Linked DNA regions of Luteolibacter sp. LG18. The protein of the gene in region 1 interacts with the protein of each later gene in a pairwise test. Links are inferred from orthologs where the notes say so. Each region holds a gene or a part of one and is shown in the gene's direction. Other genes may lie near its edges.

Evidence for each region.
Region 2: the proteins of lpdA (region 1) and sucB interact in binary tests that used the Escherichia coli proteins (3 or more experiments, as listed by UniProt). The link is inferred for Luteolibacter sp. LG18 from one-to-one orthologs.

The regions. Positions count from the first base shown.
Region 1 is NZ_AP024600.1:1,488,766-1,491,902, forward strand. The notes cover bases 134-2,954. They hold lpdA (dihydrolipoyl dehydrogenase), read left to right. Parts: upstream 134-763; coding sequence 764-2,146; downstream 2,147-2,954. Other genes in these bases: llg_RS06250 (DUF1778 domain-containing protein), read left to right, coding at 134-186; llg_RS06255 (GNAT family N-acetyltransferase), read left to right, coding at 167-664; llg_RS06265 (hypothetical protein), read right to left, coding at 2,208-2,579; llg_RS06270 (thioredoxin domain-containing protein), read left to right, coding at 2,758-2,954. Also shown: more of llg_RS06250, read left to right, coding at 1-133; more of llg_RS06270, read left to right, coding at 2,955-3,137. UniProt on the Escherichia coli protein: Lipoamide dehydrogenase is a component of the glycine cleavage system as well as of the alpha-ketoacid dehydrogenase complexes.
Region 2 is NZ_AP024600.1:4,646,251-4,649,557, reverse strand. Bases 25-3,015 are described here. They hold sucB (dihydrolipoyllysine-residue succinyltransferase), read left to right. Parts: upstream 25-791; coding sequence 792-2,240; downstream 2,241-3,015. Other genes in these bases: llg_RS18380 (ABC transporter permease), read right to left, coding at 2,506-3,015; llg_RS18390 (2-oxoglutarate dehydrogenase E1 component), read left to right, coding at 25-749. In the rest of the region: more of llg_RS18390, read left to right, coding at 1-24; more of llg_RS18380, read right to left, coding at 3,016-3,303. UniProt on the Escherichia coli protein: E2 component of the 2-oxoglutarate dehydrogenase (OGDH) complex which catalyzes the second step in the conversion of 2-oxoglutarate to succinyl-CoA and CO(2).

The DNA.
Region 1 (3,137 bases):
GTGGTCTCGTTCGTCATGGAAGCCGCGCGTCGCGAAGCCGAACGCGTGATCGAAGAAGAAGGTCGCTTGCGGTTCACCGAGGAGGAAACCCGCACCCTTGCCACGCTGCTGGCCCGTCCTCCGAAAGCAAACGCCGCCGCCCGCAAGGCGGCCACCCGAGCCGCCGGTGTCGAAATTCGCTCTTGAGCGCTTGGATACCAGCCATGACCGCCGGGAATTCTCCAGCGGCTTGGAAACGGTGGACCGCTACCTGAAGGAAACCGCACGCGGGCACACGGAAAAGGGCGTCGCCATCACGCGGGTGCTGGTCGATCATCAGGCCGTCGCCCCGAAGAAAATCCTCGGCTACTTCACGCTGACTCCCTGCATGGCCACGGCAGCCTCCTGGGAGGGTTCTCCCAAAGGGCTGCCGAAATCTCCGGTCGGCATGGTCCTGCTGGGGCGGCTGGCGGTGGATTCCACCACGCAGGGACAGGGCCTCGGCGGCACGTTGCTGGCGCTTGCCAGGCAGATCGCCCATGATTCGCTGGCCGCCACTGGCGGGATCGGAATGGTGGTCGATGCAGCTGGCGAGGAAATCGTCGCCTTCTACACGCACCATGGCTTCCGGCGAACCGCCCCGGACTCGCTGCGTCTTTTTCTGCCGACCGCCGCGTTGGTCTGAAACCCGGGATTCACCCCCTTCCCGAAACCCCACCCCCCGGTTTGACAACCGGGCATCGCCCCCCCAACCTCCCGCCGAACTCCAATTCCTGCAATCCCCATGGCATACGATCTCATCGTCATCGGTGGCGGCCCGGCCGGCTATGTCGCCGCCATCCGCGCCGCCCAACTCGGTAAAAAAGTCGCCTGCGTCGAGGCGGACCGCGCCGGCGGCACCTGCCTCAACTGGGGCTGCATCCCGACCAAGGCCCTCCTCAAGAACGCCGAGCTCTACCAGACGCTCACCAAGAAGGCGACCGAGTTCGGCCTGAAGTTCGACAACCTCACCTACGACTGGTCCGCCGTCGTCGGCCGCTCCCGCAAGGTGTCCGACAAGCTCGCCGGTGGCATCGAGTTCCTCTTCAAGAAGAACAAGGTCGACTACGTGCGCGGCCTCGGCTCGATCGAAGGCCAGGGCAAGGTCGGCGTCACCGCCGCGGACGGCACCAAGTCCGTGCTGGAAGCGAAGAACGTCATCATCGCCACCGGCGCGAAGTCCCGCCCGCTGCCGCCGCTGCCCTTCAACGGCACCACCGTCATCAGCTCGAAGGAAGCCATGGTGCTCCAGAAGCAGCCGGAAAGCATGATCATCATCGGCGCCGGCGCGATCGGCGCGGAGTTCGCCTACGTTTACAACGCGTTCGGCACCAAGGTCACCCTCGTCGAAATGCTCCCGACCATCCTCCCGGTGGAAGACACCGAGGTCGGTGAAACCGTCGAGAAGTCCTTCATCAAGCAGGGCATCCGCTGCCTCACCAACACCAAGATCACCGCCACCGCCGACAAGGGCACCCACGTGGAAGTGACCGTGGATGGCCCGAAGGAAAAGGGCACGCTCTCCGCCGAGGTCGTCCTCGTCGCCATCGGCGTGCTCCCGGTCCTGCCGGGCGGCCAGCAGCCGGCCCTCACCGACCGCGGCTTCATCCAGGTGGGCGACCGCTACGAGACCTCGATCCCGGGCGTCTACGCCATCGGTGACATCACCGGCCCGCCGCTCCTCGCCCACACCGCCTCCTTCGAGGCGATCCAGGCCGTCGACGGCCTGTTCGTGGAAGGCCACAAGCCGCGCAAGGTCACCAATTTCCCCGGCTGCACCTACTGCCACCCGCAGGTCGCCTCCGTCGGCAAGACCGAGCGCGCGCTGAAGGAAGAAGGCGTCGAGTATGTCGTCGGCAAGATCCCGTTCGTCGCCATCGGCAAGGCCATCGCCGCCGGTGAGCCGGACGGCTTCGCGAAGCTGCTCTACGGCAAGAAGCACGGCGAGCTCCTCGGCGCGCACATCGTGGGCGACAACGCCACCGAGCTCATCGCCGAGATGGGCATCGCGCTCGACCAGGAGCTGACCATCGACGACATCCACGCGACCATCCACGCCCATCCGACGATGAGCGAGGTGATCCACGAGGCGACCCTCGCCGCCGAGGGCCACGCGATCCACTTCTGAAGCGCCCGCGTTTCCGATTTTCAAAAACGCCGCCTGGGAAACCGGGCGGCGTTTTTTCGTTTCACCAGGCCCGGATTAAAACAGCGATCATGACGATGGCGATGAACAGGACCATGGCCATCCCGATCTGGTGGGCCACGAAATCCAAGGCGTGCCCGGAAGAAGAGCCGTGAGGGTCCCGATATCCCCGCAGAAGCCGGTGGTCCAGCAACCCGATGCAATAGGCTTCCACCAGCCCTAACGCGCTTCCGATCAAGAACAACAGGCCGGACCACATGGGGATCCAATGACTCAAACTCATCACCCCGGCCAAGGTGATCAGCGCGATCGGCCACGCCACGCTCCACAGGACAACCCGGTAGGCCACCAGCCCGGGCGGCAGCTTCGGTCGCGGGGAGGACCGTGGGGCGTTCGCTTCGGAGGGCTCGTCCATGCTCATCCCAAGGAAAGGGCTCCCGCTGCCCCGGATCAAGCGAAGGCCCTTTCTTCCTCTTCTCTTCCGTCTTCCCGCCTTCCTTCTCCTACCCCTTGAAATATTTAGGGAAGACTGATTTTCAGCTTTCCGTGCCTCCGGACTTACACGAGAGTGAAACCGGTTCCCCCAAAACCGAATGCGTCTGCTCCCCCGCCTGCTGCTGGTCAGCTTGCCCGTCTCCGTGCTCACGAATTGTGAGCGTTCGGCGTCGGAGGGAAAATCGTCGACCACCCTCTCCAACGTCCTGGACAGCCTGCTGACGGGTCGGAAGGACGATCCGAGCCTGGTGCCGAAGAAGCTGCCGTCGCTCGACGCGCGGGAAGTGGGGGACGCGGACCTGCCGGGCTTCATCGACCAGAAGGGGAAACTAGCGGTGCTGCTGACCTACCGGGTGGCCGGGGAAGGGGAGGAGCCGGAGGCGGAGCGGAAGTTCGCCGCGGACTTCCGGAAGGAGATGGCCGCCTATTCGGATGTGGCGGCGCTGGGGCTGGTGGATTCGGAGCGGTGCCGGATTTT
Region 2 (3,307 bases), 3.2 Mb from region 1 along the record:
CTCAGTTCGGTGACTTCTCGAACGGCGCGCAGGTCATCATCGACCAGTTCATTTCCTCCGCCGAGTCGAAGTGGCAGACGCCGAGCGACCTGGTGATGCTGCTGCCGCACGCCTACGAAGGCCAGGGCCCGGAGCATTCCAGCGCCCGCTTGGAACGCTTCCTGCAACTGTGCGCGGAGGACAACCTGATCGTCGGCAACTTCACCACGCCGGCTCAGTACTTCCACGCGCTGCGCCGCCAGAAGCGCCGCGAGTTCCGCAAGCCGCTCATCCTGATGACGCCGAAGAGCCTCCTCACCCGCGCCGAAGCCGTTTCCAACGAAGCGGACTTCCTCGAGGGCTCCTGCTTCCAGGAAATCCTGCCCGATCCGAAGGAATTCGCGAACCCGCAGGCCGTGGAGCGCGTGATCTTCTGCTCCGGCAAGGTTTACTACGACCTCGCCGCCAAGCGCGAGGAGAAGGCGATCGACAACGCCGCCATCCTCCGCGTCGAGCAGCTCTATCCGTTCCACCAGGAGATGGTCGAGGCCCTGCTCAGCCAGTATCCGAACGCGACCCGCTTCGTGTGGTGCCAGGAAGAGCCGCAGAACATGGGTGCCTACACCTACATCGCCCCGCTGCTGGAGGATGTCCTCGGCAAGAAGCCGGTTTACGCCGGACGCGAGCGCGCCTCCAGCCCGGCCGCCGGTTCGAAGGCCATGCACTACCGCGAGCAAAAGGCGCTTCTCGAAGAAGCCTTCACACTCTAACAAATCCCCCGACCCCGAAGGCCTCCGACTTTTCCCGCAACCATGTCCCTCGACATCAAAGTTCCCGCCGCTGGCGAATCCATCACCTCCGCCAACGTGGCGCGCTGGCACAAGAAAAACGGCGAGTCCGTCCGCAAGGGCGAAGTGCTCGTCACTCTCGAGACCGACAAGGTTTCCAATGAACTCGAAGCCGATGGCGACGGGATCCTCCAGATCCTCGTCGGCGAGGGCGAGGAAGTGTCCATCGGCACCATCATCGGCCACATCGAGGAGACGGCCGGTGCCGCTCCGGCCGCCGATGGCGCGGCTCCTGCTCCGGCTCCTGCCGCCGCGGTGGCGGCCCCGGTTTCCGCTCCCGCGGCCGGTGGCACCGTCGAGATCAAGGTTCCCGCGGCCGGTGAATCCATCACCTCCGCCAATGTCGCCGCTTGGCGCAAGAAGGACGGTGATCAGGTCACCAAGGGCGAGGTGCTCGTGACGCTCGAGACCGACAAGGTTTCCAACGAGCTGGAGGCGGAAGCCTCCGGCAAGCTGAAGATCCTCGTGCCCGAGGGCGAGGAAGTCGCCATCGGTGCCGTGATCGCCACCATCGAGGTGGGTGCCGCCGGTGCCGCTCCGGCTCCTGCCGCCGCTCCCGCGCCCGCTCCGGTTTCCATCCCGGCTCCTGCCGCCGCCGCTCCGGCCCCGGCTCCCGGTGCCGCCACCGGCGTGACCGCCCCGCGCCTGAAGCCGGACCTGTCCGTCGTCAGCACGCCGGTCGAGAAGGCCTCCGCGCCGACCGCCTCCGAGGATGGCCGCACCACCCGCAAGAAGATGAGCATGCTGCGCCGCAAGATCGCGACGCACCTCGTCAACGCGCAGCAGACCGCCGCCATCCTCACCACCTTCAACGAGGTGGACATGTCCGCCGTCATGGACCTCCGCAAGCAGGTGCAGGACGAGTTCATGAAGAAGCACGGCGTGAAGCTCGGTTTCATGTCCTTCTTCGTGAAGGCCGTGGCCCAGGCGCTCAAGGATGTGCCGCAGATCAATGCGCGCATCGAGGGCACGGACATCATCGAGAACCACTTCTACGACATCGGCGTGGCCATCGGCACCGAGAAGGGCCTGATCGTCCCGGTCCTCCGCGACACGGACAAGAAGAGCTTCGCCCAGATCGAGCAGGACATCCTCGACTACGCCAAGAAGGGCAAGGAAGGGAAGATCGCCATCGAGGACCTCCAGGGCGGTGTCTTCACGATCTCGAACGGCGGCACCTACGGTTCGCTGCTCTCGACCCCGATCCTCAACCCGCCGCAGAGCGGCATCCTCGGCATGCACACCATCCAGCAGCGCCCCGTGGCGGTGAATGGCCAGGTCGTCATCCGCCCGATGATGTATCTCGCCCTCAGCTACGACCACCGCATCGTGGACGGCAAGGAGGCGGTGACCTTCCTGATCCGCATCAAGGAGTGCCTGGAGACCCCGACGCGCCTGCTGCTCGAAATGTGATCCCAGTGATCGCGTGACGAACTTTACCAAAGGCCCGGTCCGTTCGCGGATCGGGCTTTTTAGTAGCCTAAGTGTAGCCCTGAAGGGGCGTCATGGAATAGCCCAGGGCATCGCCCTGGGACTGGGCACGAATCGAGAAGAGCCCCGAAGGGGCGGAATGAAAGGAGAAGCGGCGTCATCACCGGCATCCCGCCCCTTCAGGGCTCGGTTCCCATCGTCGTCGGGCCCCAGGGCGATGCCCTGGGCTATCGCATGCCGGCTGCGGCTACTTCGTTGCCGCGCCTGCCGGGAAGATGATGTTCATCAGCAGCGTCAGGAAGAAGTTCACGATCAGGATCGCCAGCGCGGAATACACCATCGCCCGGGTGGTGCCGCGGCCGACGCCCACCGCGCCTTGGTTCGCCTTCAGTCCCTGGTCGCAGGAGATGATCACGATCAGCATGCCGAACACGAAACCCTTGGTCAGAGCGATGATGATGTCGGTGATGTCGGTGTAGCGACCCATCTGGGTGAGCCAGTAGGCCGGGTTCACGCCGAACGGGCCAATGCCCACGATGACCGAGGCGATGATCCCGAAGCCCGCGGATTCCGCGATCAGCAGCGGCATCGCCAGCACCATCGCCAGCAGGCGGGGAGTGACCAGATAATCGATCGGATGGACGTTCATCGATCGTAGCGCGTCGATCTGCTCGGTGACCTTCATGGTGCCGATCTCGGCGGCCATCGCCGCGCCGACGCGTCCGGCCAGCATCAGCGCGGTCACGGAGGGGCCCAGCTCGCGCAGCATGGCCACGCTCACCAGCGCGCCGCCGCCGGTTTCCATGCCCAGAGGCTTGAACTGGAACATCGCCTGGGCCGCCAGCACCGCGCCGGTGAAGGCGCCGGTCACGATCACCACCGGCTGCGAGCGGTAGCCGGTTTCCGCGATTTGCGCGAGCACCAGCCGGGGGCGGATCTTGCCGCGGGTCAGGGAGACAAAGGTCTCGCTCACGAGCATCGCGATTTCCCCGAGGTAGACGAGGAAGTCGAGAATCAGGCGACCGATGACGCGGAACAGGGACACGGCC